4 regions of the Streptomyces sp. SS1-1 genome follow, and region 1 is predicted to be linked to each of the others. Evidence: riboswitches for the same ligand, from Rfam matches in the RefSeq annotation. Region 1 holds a riboswitch; each other region holds the start of a gene.
The links. Region 1 has a riboswitch for cyclic di-AMP ahead of F8R89_RS21525 (C40 family peptidase). Riboswitches for the same ligand answer to the same signal wherever they lie in the genome.
Positions count from the first base shown of each region.

Region 2: linked by a shared signal. The riboswitch ahead of F8R89_RS16900 (M23 family metallopeptidase) and the one ahead of F8R89_RS21525 (C40 family peptidase) in region 1 are both predicted to bind cyclic di-AMP.
Region 3: linked by a shared signal. The riboswitch ahead of F8R89_RS26510 (M23 family metallopeptidase) and the one ahead of F8R89_RS21525 (C40 family peptidase) in region 1 are both predicted to bind cyclic di-AMP.
Region 4: linked by a shared signal. The riboswitch ahead of F8R89_RS30160 (LysM peptidoglycan-binding domain-containing M23 family metallopeptidase) and the one ahead of F8R89_RS21525 (C40 family peptidase) in region 1 are both predicted to bind cyclic di-AMP.

Region 1 covers NZ_WBXN01000004.1:4,356,680-4,360,793, reverse strand. The annotation lists gene pcrA (DNA helicase PcrA) at 1-1,019, opposite strand, end outside; cyclic di-AMP (ydaO/yuaA leader) riboswitch at 1,362-1,521, shown strand; gene F8R89_RS21525 (C40 family peptidase) at 1,530-2,684, shown strand; gene F8R89_RS21520 (MOSC domain-containing protein) at 2,726-3,268, shown strand; gene F8R89_RS21515 (tellurite resistance/C4-dicarboxylate transporter family protein) at 3,389-4,114, shown strand, end outside.
Region 2 covers NZ_WBXN01000004.1:3,435,521-3,439,634, reverse strand. The annotation lists gene F8R89_RS16910 (dihydrofolate reductase family protein) at 1-1,055, shown strand, start outside; tRNA gene F8R89_RS16905 (tRNA-Met) at 1,143-1,216, shown strand; cyclic di-AMP (ydaO/yuaA leader) riboswitch at 1,530-1,687, shown strand; gene F8R89_RS16900 (M23 family metallopeptidase) at 1,699-2,715, shown strand; gene F8R89_RS16895 (aldo/keto reductase) at 2,863-3,807, shown strand; gene F8R89_RS16890 (PrsW family intramembrane metalloprotease) at 3,812-4,114, opposite strand, start outside.
Region 3 covers NZ_WBXN01000004.1:5,477,364-5,481,477, forward strand. The annotation lists gene F8R89_RS26505 (M16 family metallopeptidase) at 1-1,007, shown strand, start outside; cyclic di-AMP (ydaO/yuaA leader) riboswitch at 1,209-1,372, shown strand; gene F8R89_RS26510 (M23 family metallopeptidase) at 1,385-2,170, shown strand; gene F8R89_RS26515 (GntR family transcriptional regulator) at 2,355-3,050, shown strand; gene F8R89_RS26520 (HPr family phosphocarrier protein) at 3,252-3,533, opposite strand; gene F8R89_RS26530 (bifunctional GNAT family N-acetyltransferase/acetate--CoA ligase family protein) at 3,700-4,114, shown strand, end outside.
Region 4 covers NZ_WBXN01000004.1:6,323,069-6,327,182, forward strand. The annotation lists gene F8R89_RS30140 (aspartate aminotransferase family protein) at 1-7, shown strand, start outside; gene F8R89_RS30145 (helix-turn-helix domain-containing protein) at 106-738, shown strand; gene F8R89_RS30150 (DUF6126 family protein) at 735-857, shown strand; gene F8R89_RS30155 (tyrosine-protein phosphatase) at 873-1,670, opposite strand; cyclic di-AMP (ydaO/yuaA leader) riboswitch at 2,169-2,329, shown strand; gene F8R89_RS30160 (LysM peptidoglycan-binding domain-containing M23 family metallopeptidase) at 2,334-3,242, shown strand; gene F8R89_RS30165 (SGNH/GDSL hydrolase family protein) at 3,532-4,114, shown strand, end outside.

The sequences.
Region 1 (4,114 bases):
CGGATGGTGGCGCCGCGGAAGGCGTAGATCGACTGGTCGGCGTCGCCCACCACGCACAGCTCGGCGGGCGGGACCTCGGCCTCGGGCGGTACGTCGACGGGGTGCTCGGAGGTGCCGACCAGCTCGCGGACCAGGGCGTACTGCGCGTGGTTGGTGTCCTGGTACTCGTCCACCAGCACATGCCGGAACCGGCGGCGGTAGTGCTCGGCGACGTCGGGGAAGGCGCGCAGCAGGTTGACCGTCGTCATGATCAGGTCGTCGAAGTCGAGGGCGTTGGCCTCCCGCAGCCGCGACTGGTAGAGCGCGTACGCCTGGGCGAGGGTCTTCTCGAAGCCGTCGGTGGCCTGGGCGGCGAAGTCCTCCTCGTCGATCAGCTCGTTCTTCAGGTTGCTGATCTTGGCGCTGAACGACTTGGGCGGGAACCGCTTCGGGTCGAGGTCGAGGTCCCGGCAGACGAGCGCCATCAGCCGCTTGCTGTCGGCGGCGTCGTAGATCGAGAACGACGAGGTGAACCCGAGCTTCTTGCTCTCGCGGCGCAGGATGCGGACGCAGGCGCTGTGGAAGGTCATCACCCACATCGCGTTGGCGCGCGGTCCGACGAGCTGCTCGACGCGCTCCTTCATCTCGCCGGCGGCCTTGTTGGTGAAGGTGATCGCCAGGATCTGGCCGGGGTGCACGTTCCGCTCGCCGAGCAGGTACGCGATGCGGTGCGTGAGCACACGCGTCTTGCCGGACCCGGCTCCGGCCACGATGAGCAGCGGGGTGCCGGAGTGGACGACGGCCGCGCGCTGGTTCTCGTTGAGGCCTTCCAGCAGCGCGGCGGCGTCGAGGGCGGGGCGCGGGGCGCCGTCGCGGTAGTACGCGTCGCGGTCCGGCGGCACGTCGAACTTCCCGCCGAACAGATCGTCCGGAAGCGACTCCGGAGTGTGATCGACCTCGGGCGGTGGCGGGGGCTCTTCCCCGTGGGCCCGTGGGGCCTGGAGGTCCGCCAGGAAGCTGTCGTCAAAGAGGCTGCTCATCGCTCTCCGAGTCTAGGCGGCCCCACCGACAACCGGCCGCCACCTCGAGAACATCACACCGTCCGGTCCGGCGTCCCGGCCGCCCGGTCACGGTACGAAGTCATCCCATCACGCCACACATCGCTCGGGGAGATCATGCGATGCCGCCACATCCCGCGCATACGGGACTGACCGCATCAGGACGGCACCAGCCACCCGCCCGATCCCCCTCCACCCCCTCCCCTGACCGAAGGTCACGAAAATGTATCGGGCATATCGCACATCAACCTTCACAGCGGCCACACCGGTTGGCTACCGTGCCGGGCAGGCCGTACGACCCCCACCGGCGAACGACGCCGGGCCGCACGGCCTCCGCCGAGTCCGGAGCGTCCGGAGCCGGGGACCCACCGAACTTGGGGTGAATCGGCCCGACCTCCCCTCCGGGGAGCGGCCGTAGGGCAACCCTTCCGAACCACCCGCCCGAACCCGACAGCTAACTCGGCAGGCGGAGCATGGAAGGAGTCGCCTCCCTTGGCGTCGCACCGCAAGTCGCGTCCCTCCAGCACGCGCGTGGCAGGCATACGGACCCCCGCGCTGGCCACCGCGGCCCTCACCTCCGTGGCCCTGCTGTCCCAGACGGCCCAGGCGAGCCCGTCCGCCGACGACCGGCCGAGCCTCGAAGAGGTCGAGAAGAAGGTCGACGACCTCTACCGCCAGGCGGAGTCGGCCACCGAGAAGTACAACGCGGCCAAGGAGAAGACGACCAAGCAGCGCAAGCGCGTCGACACCCTCCTCGACGACGTCGCCCGGCGCACGCAGAAGCTCAACGACGCGCGCGAGGAGCTGGGGCGCAACGCCGCCGCCCAGTACCGCACCGGTGCCGCCGCCCCGGACACCGCGACGTTCCTGCTCGCGGACACGCCCCAGGACTACTTCGACCAGTCCCAGCTGATGAACCGTATGACGGGACGTCAGAAGCAGTCGGTCGACGAGTACTTCACCGAGCAGTCCGCGACGATGAAGAAGCGGCAGGAGGCCACGCGGAGCCTCGAGACGCTCACCGAGTCGCAGAACGACCTGCGGACCGCCAAGTCGACCGTCCAGAAGAAGCTCGCGGACGCGCGCCGGCTGCTGTCCGAGCTGACCGCGCAGGAGAAAGCCCGCCTCGCCGCGATCGAGAAGCGCAAGCAGGCGGAGGCCGCCCGCAAGGCCGAGGAGCTGGCCCGGCAGCAGCAGGCGGAGGCCGAGCGCGAACGCGAGGAGGCCGCGCAGCAGCAGGAGCAGGGCGGGCAGGAACAGGGCGCCACCGCCCCGGACGGGTCGTACGCCACGAAGGCCGAGAAGGCGTTGTCCTTCGCCCGCACCCAGATCGGCAAGCCGTACGTCTGGGGCGCCACCGGCCCCGACTCCTACGACTGCTCCGGGCTCACCCAGGCCGCCTGGAAGGCCGCCGGCGTCGACATCCCGCGCGTCACCTACGACCAGGTCAACGCGGGCACGACGGTCCCCGTGTCCAGCGCCCAGCCCGGTGACCTGGTCTTCTTCTACGACGACGTCACGCACGTGGGCCTCTACATCGGCAACGGCATGATGATCCACGCCCCGAAGCCCGGCGCGTACGTCCGCGAGGAGTCGATCTACTATGACGGCGAGTCGGCGATCCACAGCGTGGTCCGTCCGGCGTGACGGGCGGGCGGGAGCCGGGCGGAGGAGAGGGACACGTGTCCATGACGGGGGTCGTGACGGCGGTCAGCAGGAACGAGGCGTACTCGTTCACGAAGCCGAACCGGGAGAGCGTCACGCTGCTGACCGGCCTGGGGGTGGACGGCGACGTCCACGCGGGGGTCACGGTGAAGCACCGCTCGCGGGTCGCCCAGGACCCCACGCAGCCGAACCTGCGCCAGGTGCACCTCATCCACGAGGAGCTCTTCGCCGAGCTCGCCGGGGCCGGCTTCCGGGTGGCGCCCGGCGAGCTCGGCGAGAACGTCACCACGCGCGGCCTGGACCTGCTCGGTCTTCCGGTGGGCACGCTGCTGCGCATCGGCGCCGAGGCCGTGGTCGAGGTCACCGGGCTGCGGAACCCGTGCCTGCAGATCGACCGCTTCCAGGACGGGCTGCTCAAGCAGGTCGTGAGCCGTGACGAGGCCGGCCGCCTCGTGCGCAGGGCCGGGATCATGGGTGTCGTCGCGGAGGGCGGGGTGGTCCGCCCCGGCGACACGATCGAGGTGGAGCTGCCGGACGGACCGCACCGGCCGCTGGACCGCGTCTGAGGGACGGCCCCGGGGGGCGTCGGCGCGTCCGGCTCCCCGGGCCGCACGGGCCGCCGATTCACCCACCCCCCGCGCGCGCCCCCACCCGCACGCCGGTGCCGTGCTCCTTAGCATCGGCCCATGCCCGCCGCCACACCCGCGTCCGCGTCCCCCCTGCCCGCCTGGTGGGCGCGACGTCCCCCCGCCGCCGGCGCCTCGGTCATGGCCACCGGCATCCTCTCGGTGGCCCTGCACCAGTCGGGCCACGCGATCCTGTCCCGGATCGCCCTCGCCCTGGCGTGCGTCGCCTGGCTCGCGCTCGCCTGCGACTTCGTCGCCCGGCTCCTGTGGCACCGCTCCGCGTGGGTGAGGGCGGCGGCCGGCCCGGCCTCGCTCTGCGCCGTCGCCGCGACCGCGATCCTGGGCACCCGCTTCGCCGTGGGAGGCCGGCAGACCCTCGCCGAGGCCCTGCTGGCCCTCGCCTTCGCGCTCTGGCCGGGCCTGCTGTACGTCGTCCTGCGGCACTGGCGGCACGGGATGCCGGGGCCCGTCTTCCTCGGCTGCGTCGCCACGCAGGGGCTCGCCGTGCTCGCGGCCACGCTGGCCGCCACGGCGGGGGCGGCCTGGCTCGCGCACGCGGCCCTGGTGCTGTTCTGGCTCGGTCTGCTCCTGTACGCCGTGGCCCTGACCCGCTTCGACCGGCGGGAGGTCGTCCGGGGCGCGGGCGACCACTGGGTGGCGGGCGGCGCGCTCGCGATCTCGGCGCTGGCCGGCGCCCGGCTCCTCGCGGCCGACGGGCCCGTCCCGTTCCTGTGGAACGACGACGACTCCCAGGCGCTGCGCACGGTGACCTACGCGCTCGTCGCC
Region 2 (4,114 bases), 920 kb from region 1:
TGCTGCTGTCCGGCCCGGCCGACTTCGACCGGGTCGACGAGGTGCGGGCCTCCGTGGACGCCATCCTCGTCGGCGCCGGCACCATCCGGGCGGACAACCCCCGGCTGCTTGTGAACTCGGCCGAGCGCCGGGCCGCCCGCACCGCCCAGGGCAGGCCCGCGTACCCGCTGAAGGTCACCGTCAGCGCGTCCGGCGAGCTGGACCCGGCGGCGAACTTCTGGCACACCGGCGGCGAGAAGGTCGTCTACACGACGGAGAAGGGCGCCCGGCGGCTGCGGGAGGACCCCGTCGCCGCCGACGTCGTCGCCCTCGGCGACGACCTGGACTGGCGGGCCCTGCTGACCCACCTGCGCGAGGCGCGCGGTGTCGAGCGGCTGATGGTCGAGGGCGGCGGCACCGTCCACACGCAGCTGCTGCGCCAGGGGCTCGCCGACGAGCTGCAGCTCGTGCTCGCCCCGCTGTTCGTGGGCGACCCCCGGGCGCCCCGGCTCTTCGGGCCCGGCGGATACCAGGAGGGCCGGCTGCGGCTGGTGGAGACCCGGCGCATCGAGGACGTGGTGCTCATGCGCTACGAGCCGACCGCCCCCGGCACCGGTGTCCTCCCCGCCGCCGCCGACCGGCACTGGCTTGCCCTCGCCTGCGACCTGGCCGCCGAGTGCCCGCCCTCGCCCACCGCGTTCAGCGTCGGCGCGGTCGTGGTCGCCGCGGACGGCACCGAGCTGGCGCGGGGCCACTCCCGGGAGGCCGGCGACCCCGTCGTGCACGCCGAGGAGGCGGCCCTCGCCAAGATCGCGCCCGGCGACCCGAGGCTGGCCGGCGCCACCGTCTACAGCAGCCTGGAGCCCTGCACCCACCGCGCCTCGCGGCCCACGCCCTGCGCCCGGCTGATCCTGGCGGCCGGGGTGCGCCGGGTGGTCACGGCCTGGCGCGAGCCGGACACCTTCGTCACGGACGCCGACGGCAGCGGGATGCTCGCCGCCGCGGGCGTGGACGTCCTGGTGCTGCCCGAGTACGCGGCCCGGGCGGCGGCCCCCAACGCCCACCTGGCGCCCTGACGCCCGCCCGGCGAGGCCCCCGCGGCCGGGGCCTGCGGAAAGGCGTGTGCGGCGGGCCCCCGCGATGGCGTACTATGGACACATCGCCGCGGGGTGGAGCAGCTCGGTAGCTCGCTGGGCTCATAACCCAGAGGTCGCAGGTTCAAATCCTGTCCCCGCTACTGAAGGCTCAGGGCCGGAACTCATCAGTTCCGGCCCTGAGTGTTTTCCGGCCGTCCCCCAGGTTCGCGGGGCGTCTCCGCCGTTCTCACGGAACGTGATCGCGCGAACCCCCTCCGCATAACAACTGACACACCGTCATCAGTCATGGGGGTGTGGCGGGGAAGTCAACTCGCCCGATTTGGACCGCTCATGGCCCGTAAGTCCCGGCGGAATTCGTTAATGATCAAGAGGAACGGCTTGGAATCCGTACCCCGCGTCTATTAACGTTCGATAACGCAGCGCGGTCGTCCCAGCCGTCACAAGAGGCGGCTCCGTGCGCACGCGCCGAATCCTGCGAAGGAACCGGGGAACCACCACCTTGGGGTGAATCGCGCGGATACCACCGTGGCAACACGGCACGTATACGCGCGTAGGAGACCTTCCTGCTCCGAACCCGTCAGCTAACCCGGTAGGCGAGAAGGAAGGAAAGGAGTACGCCCACGTGGCGTCGAACCGTCCTGCCCCGCATGCCTCGTTCGTACCCGGTCAGCGCACCGCCGACACCTTCGGCTACGACCGCACCGACGAGGGCCCCTTCGAGGAGTGGAACCCCACCGCGGACTCCCTCCGTCCCGTCCGCGGCAGGCACCGCGTCTCCAAGCAGCGCGGCGGGGGACTCGCCCGCAGCTCCACGGTTCTCGGCGTCGGCGTCATAGCGGCCGTCGGCGCGGGCGGCATGGCCACCGCGCAGAGCGGCAAGCCGCCGGTCGCCATCACCCTGCCCGACCTGCCCCTGATCTCCGGCGACGACTCCGCCGCGGACGACACCGCCACCGCCCTCAGCACCATGGGCGAGACCGGCCAGGAGACCGCGCAGAGCGGCTCCGACGCCGGTGAGGCACTGCGCAGCCGGATCATCGCCCAGGCCGAGTTCCAGCAGGACCAGGTCGACAGCAAGGCCGCCGCGGCCGCCGTCGCCGCCGCCGAGAAGGAGGTCGCCGAGGCGGCCGCCAAGGCGGAGAAGGAAGCGAAGGAGAAGGCCGCCGAGGCGAAGGCCGCCGCCGAGGAGGAGGCCCGCAAGAAGGCCGAGGCCGAGCGTCTCGCCGAGCTGGCCAAGCAGTACACGCTGCCGACCTCCTCGTACACCCTGACCTCCACCTTCGGTGAGGCCGGCGCCTACTGGTCGTCGGGGCACCACACGGGCCTCGACTTCGCCGCGCCGACCGGCACCCTGATCAAGGCCGTCCACTCCGGCACGATCACCTTCGCCGGCTGGGACGGCTCCTACGGCTACAAGACCGAGCTGACCCTGGACGACGGCACCGAGATCTGGTTCGCCCACCAGTCCTCGATCAGCGTCAGCGTCGGCCAGAAGGTCAACACCGGTGACGTCATCGGCCGCGTCGGCGCCACGGGCAACGTGACCGGCGCCCACCTGCACCTCGAGGTGCACCCCGACGGCAGCGCGAGCGGCATCGACCCGCTGGCCTGGCTGCGCGGCAAGGGCCTCACCCCCTGAGCACGCTCCCCACCTGATCCCCGGCGGTCCTGACGACGACCCCCCGACGTCAGGGCTGCCGGTCTTCGGTGCGCCCGCCCGCCCCTTCACAGGGAATTCATCCCCGGAGCGGAATCGGCGCCACCGCCGGGGTCGTTGATCCCTGGTATGACTGCACTGCGCAAACTCGGCTCCTCCGACCTCGAGGTCTCCCCGCTCTGCCTCGGTGGCAACGTCTTCGGGTGGACCGCCGACGAGGCCCACTCCTTCGCCGTCCTCGACGCCTACACCGAGGCCGGCGGCAACTTCCTCGACACGGCCGACTCCTACTCGGCGTGGGTCGAGGGCAACGTGGGCGGTGAGTCCGAGACCGTCATCGGCAACTGGCTCAAGGCGCGCGGCAACCGGGACGACGTCGTGATCGCCACCAAGGTCAGCCAGCACCCCGACTTCCAGGGCCTGAACGCGGCGACCATCAAGGCCGCCGCCGACGCCTCGCTGCGCCGCCTCGGCACCGACCGCATCGACCTCTACTACACGCACTTCGACAAGCCCGAGGTGCCGGTCGAGGAGATCGTCGGCGCCCTGGACGAACTGGTGAAGGCCGGCAAGGTCCGGCACATCGCCGCGTCCAACATCACCGCCGAGCGGCTGGCGGCCTCCCTCGCCTTCTCCGACCGCGAGGGCCTGGCCCGGTACGTGGCGCTCCAGCCCCACTACAACCTGGTCTCCCGCGACACCTACGAGGGCGCCCTCCAGGACCTCGCCGAGCGGGAGAACCTCGCCGCGGTGCCGTACTACGCGCTCGCGGCCGGGTTCCTCACCGGCAAGTACCGTCCCGGCGCCGCCGTGGACAGCCCGCGTGCGCAGGGCGCCGGACGCCACGCGGAGACCGGGCGGGGGCGGCGGGTGCTGGCCGCGCTGGACGAGGTGGCCGCCGCGCACGGCGTGCCGGTCGCCACGGTGGCCCTGGCCTGGCTGGCCTCCCGGCCCACGGTCGCCGCGCCCATCGCCTCGGCCCGCACCCCGGAACAGCTGCCGGCGCTGCTCGGCGTGGCCGAGCTGACCCTGACCGACGGCGAACTGCGCCGGCTGACGGAGGCGTCCGCCTGAACTGTCAGACCTGGTACGGGTTCCAGGCCGGGGCCGGTGCGCCGGGGCCGTGCCCGTGCGGGGCGTACGGCTGCGGCCACCAGGCGCCCGGCACCTGGGGCGGCGCGTACGCGGGGAGCGGCCGGCTCTTCGCGGCGAGCGCGTGCTCCAGGGCCGGGCGGGCCCACGCGCGGCGGCGCCACAGCTCGTTGAGCAACTCGCCCTCGCGGACCACGTAGTCGGCGCCGGCCCGGCCCCGGCGGCCCCGGCGCCGCAGGAACGCCAGCGAGGTGGCGTACGCCTCGTATTCGGCGACCGCCCGGGCCGC
Region 3 (4,114 bases), 1.1 Mb from region 1:
ACGCGCTCAGGGCGCCGCTGTTCGCCGACGCCGAGGTGGAGCGCCTGGTGCGCAACCGCCTCGACGAGATCCCGCACGAGCTGGCGAACCCGTCGCGCCGGGCGGCCAAGGAGCTGTCCCGGCAGCTGTTCCCGGCGTCCTCGCGCATGTCCCGCCCCCGCCAGGGCACCGAGGAGACCGTCGCCGGCATCGACTCCGCGGCCGTACGCGCGTTCTTCGAGCGGCATGTGCGCCCCGCCACCTCCACGGTCGTGGTCGTCGGCGACCTGACCGGCGTCGACCTGGACGCCCTGCTGGGCGACAGCCTGGGCGCCTGGACCGGTTCGCAGGCCGAGCCGCGGCCCGTCCCGCCGGTCACCGCGGACGACACCGGGCGGGTCGTCATCGTGGACCGCCCCGGAGCCGTGCAGACGCAGCTGCTGATCGGCCGGATCGGCCCCGACCGGCACGACCGCGTGTGGCCGGCGCAGGTCCTCGGCACGTACTGCCTCGGCGGCACGCTCACCTCCCGGCTGGACAAGGTCCTGCGCGAGGAGAAGGGCTATACCTACGGCGTGCGGGCGTTCGGGCAGGTCCTGCGCTCCGCGCCGGACGGCACCGGCGCCTCGATGCTCGCCATCACCGGCTCCGTCGACACGCCCAACACCGGCCCCGCCCTGGACGACCTGTGGACCGTCCTGCGCGGGATCGCCGCCGACGGACTCACCGACGCCGAGCGGGACTTCGCCGTGCAGAACCTGGTCGGGGTGGCGCCGCTGAAGTACGAGACGGCCGCCGCCGTGGCGAGCACGCTGGCCGACCAGGTGGAGCAGCACCTCCCCGACGACTTCCAGGCGACGCTGTACCAGCAGCTCGCCGCCACCGGCACCGTCGAGGCCACCGCCGCGGTCGTCAGCGCCTTCCCGGCGGACCGTCTCGTCACGGTCCTCGTCGGCGACGCGTCGGCGATCCGGGAGCCCGTCGAGGCCCTCGGCATCGGCGAAGTCACCGTCGTGACGGCCGACTAGAGCACCGGCCCGTCCCGCGCGCGGGGGAGCCCTGGTGACGGCAACGTCACCAGGGCTCCCTTATGCCCGAATTGGGGCGGAGGCGGCCTGTCTGCCCTGTGGGATGCGCTACAAAAGCCGCGTTCCGTTTGGGAATTGAACACTGTCCCGCTTAGCGTCTTCCGGGCTGTTCGTCAGGCAGTGCGCCGCGCCCGCGGCACCGGACAGTCATCGCCGAGTCCCCGTATGGCGCGAGCCAGGGGAGCCGGGGACCCACCGCAGTCCCTGGGGTGAATCGGACGCCCGCGCAGCCGCGAGGGGGTCCGTAGGAGACCTTCCTGCTCCGAACCCGTCAGCTAACCCGGTAGGCGAGAGGGAAGGAAAGGACCAGCCACCACATGGCGTTCAGCTGCGCCACGGGGAAGAACCGCCCCTCCGGGAAGCACCGCAAGCCCGGCCGGTTCGAGCGCACCACGGCCCGTGCGGCCGGTGTCGCCGCCCTCACCGCCACCGGCGTCGTGGGCACCCTCGCCGCCCCCGCGCTGGCCGCCGAGCCCGCCGCGGAGCAGACCGGTCTCATCCCGGTCGTCGCCGTCGAGGACTCCATCGCCACCCAGATCGACGCGCAGGCCGCCGCCCAGGAGCGGGCCGCCGCCGAGGCCGCGGCCCTCAAGCAGGCCGCCCAGGAGGCCGCGCGCCACAAGGCCGCCGAGAAGGCCAAGCAGGAGCGGGAGGCCAAGGAGCGCGCCGCGCGGGAGGCCGAGCGCAAGCGCCTGCTGTCCTACGTCGCCCCGATCGCCGGGTCGTACGTGTCGACCTCCTACCAGTCCGGCGGTGGCCTCTGGTCCTCCGGCAGCCACACCGGCATCGACTTCCACGCCGCCAGCGGCACCTCGGTGCACGCGGTCGGCGCCGGCACCGTCGTCGAGGCCGGCTGGGGCGGGGCCTACGGCAACAACGTCGTGATCAAGATGAACGACGGCACCTACACCCAGTACGGGCACCTGTCGTCGATCGGCGTCTCGGTGGGCCAGACGGTCACCCCCGGCCAGCAGATCGGCCTGTCCGGCGCCACCGGCAACGTCACGGGCCCGCATCTGCACTTCGAGGCGCGCACCACCGCCGAGTACGGCTCCGACATCGACCCGGTCGGCTATCTGCGCTCGCACGGCGTCGCGCTCTGACGCGCCCGTCCGCCTTAACGTGGCCCCGGCTCCCGAGCCGGGGCTTTCGGTCTTTCTGGACAAGGACTGTCCAAAAAATATCCATGGATTCCGGCCCGCCGTCGGAAATTCACGCTTCTTGCCATAGAGTCGCTGAACACACGTCATTCGTCGACGTTTCACGGGGATTAAGGCGGAGGTCGGCATGCGTATTCCGGCGCACTCGGTGTGCACCGCGATCCGGGACGACATCGTCGCCGGTGTCCTGGAGCGCGGCGGCCGGCTCACGGAGGAGGTCCTCGCCCGCCGCTACGGCGTCTCCCGTGTCCCCGTGCGCGAGGCGCTGCGCACCCTGGAGGCGGAGGGCTTCGTCGTGACCCGACGGCACGCGGGCGCGTGCGTGGCCGAGCCCACCGAGCAGGAGGCGGCCGACGTCCTGGAGATGCGCACCCTGCTGGAGCCGCTCGGCGCCGCACGGGCCGCCCAGCGGCGCACCGAGGCCCATCTGAAGGTGCTGCGGGGCCTGGTCAGGCTGGGTCAGGAGCGGGCCAGGCGGGGCAACAGCGAGGATCTGCGCTCGCTGGGCGGCTGGTTCCACGAGACGCTGGCCCAGGCCTCGGGCAGCACCGCGCTCACCTCGACGCTGACCCAGCTGCGGCACAAGATCGCCTGGATGTACGCCGTGGAGGCGTCCGCCGACCCCGTGGAGTCCTGGGCGGAGCACGGCGCGATCGTGGACGCGGTGGCGCGCGGCGACGGCGAACGCGCCCGCGCGCTCACCGCCCTGCACACCGAGCGCGGGCTGTCCGCGCACCGGCTGCGCTTCGGCTCCGGGGGCGAGCGCGCGGAGCGTGTGAGGAATTCGCAACATGCCGTAAACATGCCGAGCCTGCGGAATTAACACAGGCGCCGTATACAAAGAAGAGCAATTCCGGGGCGGCGCATTCATGCTGCCCTTTTTTGACTGTCCGGGGTAATTCAGGTGCCGTCGTGGCGCCGCCGCCGTGAAATTCCACGCGAGCCCGGCCCGGAAAGACGAAGCCGCGCCCGCCGGAAAGGCGGACGCGGCTTCCGTGCCGTGCGGGAGACCCGCTCGGGCCACTCAGACCGTCTCGGGCAGTTCCTCGAGGCCCTCGGCGACCAGCTTGGCCAGACGGTCGAGGGCGGCGTCCGCACCCTCGGCGTCGGAGGCGAGGACGATCTCCTCGCCGCCCTGGGCGCCCAGGCCCAGGACCGCCAGCATCGAGGCCGCGTTGACGGGGTTGCCGTCGGCCTTGGCGATGGTCACCGGGACGCCTGTGGCCGTGGCGGCCCGGACGAAGATGGAGGCGGGGCGGGCGTGGAGACCCTCGGCCCAGCCGACGTTGACGCGGCGCTCAGCCATGTGTTGCTGCCCTTCGGTGTTCAGGGTTGTCTAGACCAGTTTCACACATTGGGGGCGCCCGATGGAACGGCCCGCGCGCCCCTGCCTCGACGACCGCCGCACCCCGCCGGACGTCGGGAACAGCCTGCCTCGCGCCGGTGTCGTACGCGAGCCGTAACCTGGCCCCATGCAGAGCGCCTCGGACCGGCACGTGTACCCCGCCCACTGGGAAGCCGACGTGGTGCTGCGCGACGGCGGCACCGCGCGCATCCGGCCCATCACCGTCGACGACGCCGAGCGCCTGGTCAGCTTCTACGAACAGGTGTCCGACGAATCGAAGTACTACCGCTTCTTCGCGCCCTACCCGCGCCTGTCCGCCAAGGACGTCCGCCGCTTCACCCACCACGACTTCGTGGACCGGGTGGGACTCGCGGCCACGATCGGCGGCGACTTCATCGCCACCGTGCGGTACGACCGCATCGGCGCCGACGGGGCGCCCGCGTCCGCCCCCGCCGACGAGGCCGAGGTCGCCTTCCTCGTCCAGGACGCCCACCAGGGACGCGGCGTCGCCTCCGCCCTGCTCGAACACATCGCGGCGGTCG
Region 4 (4,114 bases), 2.0 Mb from region 1:
CAGGTGAGGGCTGCGGTGAGTACGCCGGCGAGTGCGGCTCCGTGGCGGCCTTGCCTCTGAGGCAAGAAATTTGCCCCCGAGGTAAGTCTGCGGCTGAATGGGAGCATGAGCTCTCCCGAGAACCCGCCCGGTGACGAGGCGACCGGGCCGGCCGAGTCCCTACCGGTCGTCGCGCCGCAGCTGCGGGCCCTGCGTCGCCGGGCGGCCCTCACGCTGGAGGGCGCGGCCCGCGCCGCCGGGCTGTCGGCCGCCCATCTCTCCCGGCTGGAGACCGGTCAGCGCCAGCCGTCGCTGCCGATGCTGCTGGCACTCGCCCGCATCTACGGTACGACGGTCGGCGAGCTGCTCGGCGAGAGGGTCCCGGACCGGGACGCCGTCGTGCGCGCCCACGACATGGAACCCACCGCCGCCGGCGGCTGGTCGTACTGGCAGGCCGGGGTGTCCGGCCGCGCGATGCAGGCCCTCCGCGTCCATGTGCCGTACGGCTCGCAGGGCGACATCGTGCGCGTGCACCCCGGCGAGGAGTGGCTCCATGTCCTCAAGGGGCGGCTGCGGCTGCGCCTCGGGGACACCACGCACCGGCTCGCCCCCGGGGACAGCGCGCACTTCGACTCGCTGACCCCGCACCGGCTCGCCGCCGAGGACGACGGCGGCGTCGAGCTCCTGTTCGTCCACACCCTGTTGCAGAGCCCCACGGCCACCCTGTGCCTGGGCCCCACCCCTGGAGTGACGCCATGACCGACATGGAGGAGAAGTTCCCCCGCGCCCTGTGGGTGCGCCTCATCATCTACATCGCGGTGGGGCACGTCTTCGCCGCCTTCATCTACTTCCTCTTCGAGGCGGGCGGCGGAAAGTAGGCGTACCCCTCGTTCTCAGTCGAGCAGCCGCCCCCGCAGACGCTCCCGCGCCTCGGGGGTGAGCCGCAGGCCCTGCTCCAGGTAGGTGTCGACGTCGCCCCAGGTCGCGTCGATCGTGTCGAAGGCGGCCTGCAGATACTCCGCGCGCGCGTCGAAGAGAGGGCTCAGCAGCTCCATGACCTCCGGCGAGTAGGCCGAGGGCGCGTCGCTGCCGCGCCGCACCTTGTAGCGGCGGTGCTTCTCGTTGGACTTCAGATAGTCGGCGACGATCGCCTCCCGCTCGACGCCGACCGCGAGCAGCGTCACCGCGATCGACAGGCCCGCGCGGTCCTTGCCGGCCGCGCAGTGCATCAGCGCCGGGACGCTGTCCTCCACCAGGGAGCGCAGCACCTGCGAGTGCTCGCCGGTGCGCTCCGTGACGATGGAGCGGTAGGAGGCGATCATCCGGGCCGCGCCCTTGCCGTCCGCCAGGATCTCCCGCAGCTGGTCGAGATCGCCGTCGCGGACCATCTTCCAGAACTCCGCGCCGTCCGCCGGGTCGGACAGCGGCAGGTTCACATTGCGGACGCCCGGCAGCTCGACGTCCGGACCCTCCAGCTTCTGGTCCGCCGCGTTGCGGAAGTCGAAGATCGTGTGCAGCCCCAGCGAGTCGAGGAAGGCCGCGTCCTCGGCGGTGGCGTGGGCGAGGTGGCCGCTGCGGAACAGCACGCCGTGCCGCACCCGTCGTCCGTCCACGGTGGGCAGGCCGCCCACGTCGCGGAAGTTGCGCACACCGGCCAGCTCGGGCTCGGTCGACGGGATCTGCTGCGTCACGGGGGCTCCTCCCGGTCGTCCCCGCCGGCGCGGCTCGGCGGTGAGGCCGGCGAGGTGCGCCTCCGACGATACGACATGGCTGTGTGCGCCAAGCAGTTGTCCACAGGCCGCAGCAAGGGAGTAATGGTCTGAAACGGGCGAAGTGGCCTTATGTCGGTAATGATCGGTCTGGATATCCGCCGCCGTCGCATTCAGGCTTTCTGTCCGAATTGATGCCTTCATTCCAACTCGCTCCGGAATAGGGAAAGCTGGAGCAGGGTCACGTGAGGAGCGTCATATCGGTGACGGTGCGTCGCCCGTCATGCTCACGTAATCGGCCTTTCTCGCAAGGGAATTCGAGGGTGGCGGCCCTCTCGAAATGCACGCAGGGTGACCGGTGGATCCCGTAAAGGATCAAGCCGAACGTATTCGGACGGAACCCCTCACTTGTTCCCATGCGTCTTTCTCGCTTACGTTCGCCACCAATCCGGACGGACGCCTAATCCTGCCGCCGACCGGAATCCGCGCACACCCACCCGTACACGGCAGGAGCGGGGGACCCACAGGTACGTCGCCTGTTCCGGTCCCGGAACAGGCTCGGGGTCAAGTCGCGTCCCGACGCGGCCGGGCATCTCCAGCCCGCACCCGACAGCTCACCTCGCAGGCGCCGGAGAGGAATTCGCCATGCCCGCGAAGGGTAAGCATCGCCGTCCCAAGTCCCTGCGCCTCACCCGCACGATCGCCGTCGCCGGAACCGGTGGCGCCGCTCTCGCGCTCCCGCTGATCGGGGCCACCGGCGCCCACGCCGCGACCGGCCAGTCCGCCCCGCAGAAGGCGGTCCAGTCCGTCCCGGCCGCCGCCGAGAAGGCCCCGGCGCAGAAGACCTCCGCGCAGAAGACGCGCACCTACGAGGTGAAGCGCGGCGACTACCTGTCGAAGATCGCCGACGAGCAGGACGTCCGCGGCGGCTGGAAGAAGCTGTACGCCGACAACCGCGAGGCCGTCGGCTCCGACCCGTCGCTCATCCACCCGGGCCTGAAGCTCTCGATCGGCAAGAAGGCCGCGACCGCCGCCCCCAAGGCGTCGGCCCCGTCCACCGCGCCGTCCAAGCCGTCCGCGAAGCCCGCCGCGCCGAAGAAGGCCGCGACGGCCGCCCAGAGCGCCGGTGAGACGAGCACCGTCAACGGCTTCAGCGCCCCGGTGTCCACCGCCGCCGTCGGCACCTCGTACAAGGTGGCGGGCAGCATGTGGTCCAGCGGCTACCACACCGGCGTGGACTTCTCCGCCGCCACCGGCACCCCCCTGAAGGCGGTCGGCGCCGGCACCGTCGTCTCCGCCGGCTGGGGCGGCGCCTACGGCAACCAGGTCGTCATCCGGCTCGCCGACGGCTACTACGCCCAGTACGCCCACCTGTCCTCGCTGTCCGTCTCCAGCGGCCAGACGGTGACCGCGGGCCAGCAGATCGGCCTCTCCGGCGCGACCGGCAACGTGACCGGCCCGCACCTGCACTTCGAGATCCGCACCACGCCGAACTACGGCTCCGACGTGGACCCGGTGGCCTACCTCCGCTCCAAGGGCGTCGCCATCGGCTGACCCCCGCCCCACGGCGCGCCTCCCTGACACGCACGCGCACCACCTGCCTGACACGCAGCCGAAGGCCGGACCCCGATCCCCGGGTCCGGCCTTCGGTCTGTCGTGCACACCCACGCGTGGCGTTTCGGCTCTCAACATCCCCGCGTGGACCGGTATTCCGGGTTTGGTGAAGGCTTTGGCAGTGGCTTATCTCACCGCTCGTCAACCCTTTCCTACGGTCGCGTAGGTCACATCGGAAGGTGAATCATGTCCCGACGTGACAGACGATTCGAAGAGTGACAGCAGAAGAGTGATCGGGTCGTACGTCGCGGTGGGGGACAGCTTCACCGAGGGCGTCGGCGACCCCGGCCCCGACGGGGCGTTCGTCGGCTGGGCCGACCGGTTCGCGGTCCTTCTGGCCGACCGGCGTCCCGAGGGCGACTTCCGGTACACGAACCTCGCCGTGCGCGGCAGACTGCTCGACCAGATCGTGGCGGAACAGGTCCCCAAGGCCGTGGAACTCGCCCCGGACCTGGTGTCGTTCTGCGCGGGCGGCAACGACATCCTGCGGCCCGGCACCGACCCCGACGAAGTGGCCGAACGGTTCGAACGGGCCGTCGCCCGGCTCGCCTCGGCGGCGGGCACGGTCATGGTGACGACCGGCTTCGACACCCGGGGCGTGCCCGTGCTGAAGCACCTGCGCGGCAAGATCGCCACGTACAACGGGCACGTCCGCGCCATCGCCGACCGCTACGGCTGCCCGGTGCTCGACCTGTGGTCCCTGAAGACCGTCCAGGACCGCCGGGCCTGGGACAGCGACCGGCTCCACCTCTCTCCCGAGGGGCACACGCGCGTGGCGCTGCGCGCCGGCCAGGTCCTGGGCCTTCAGATCC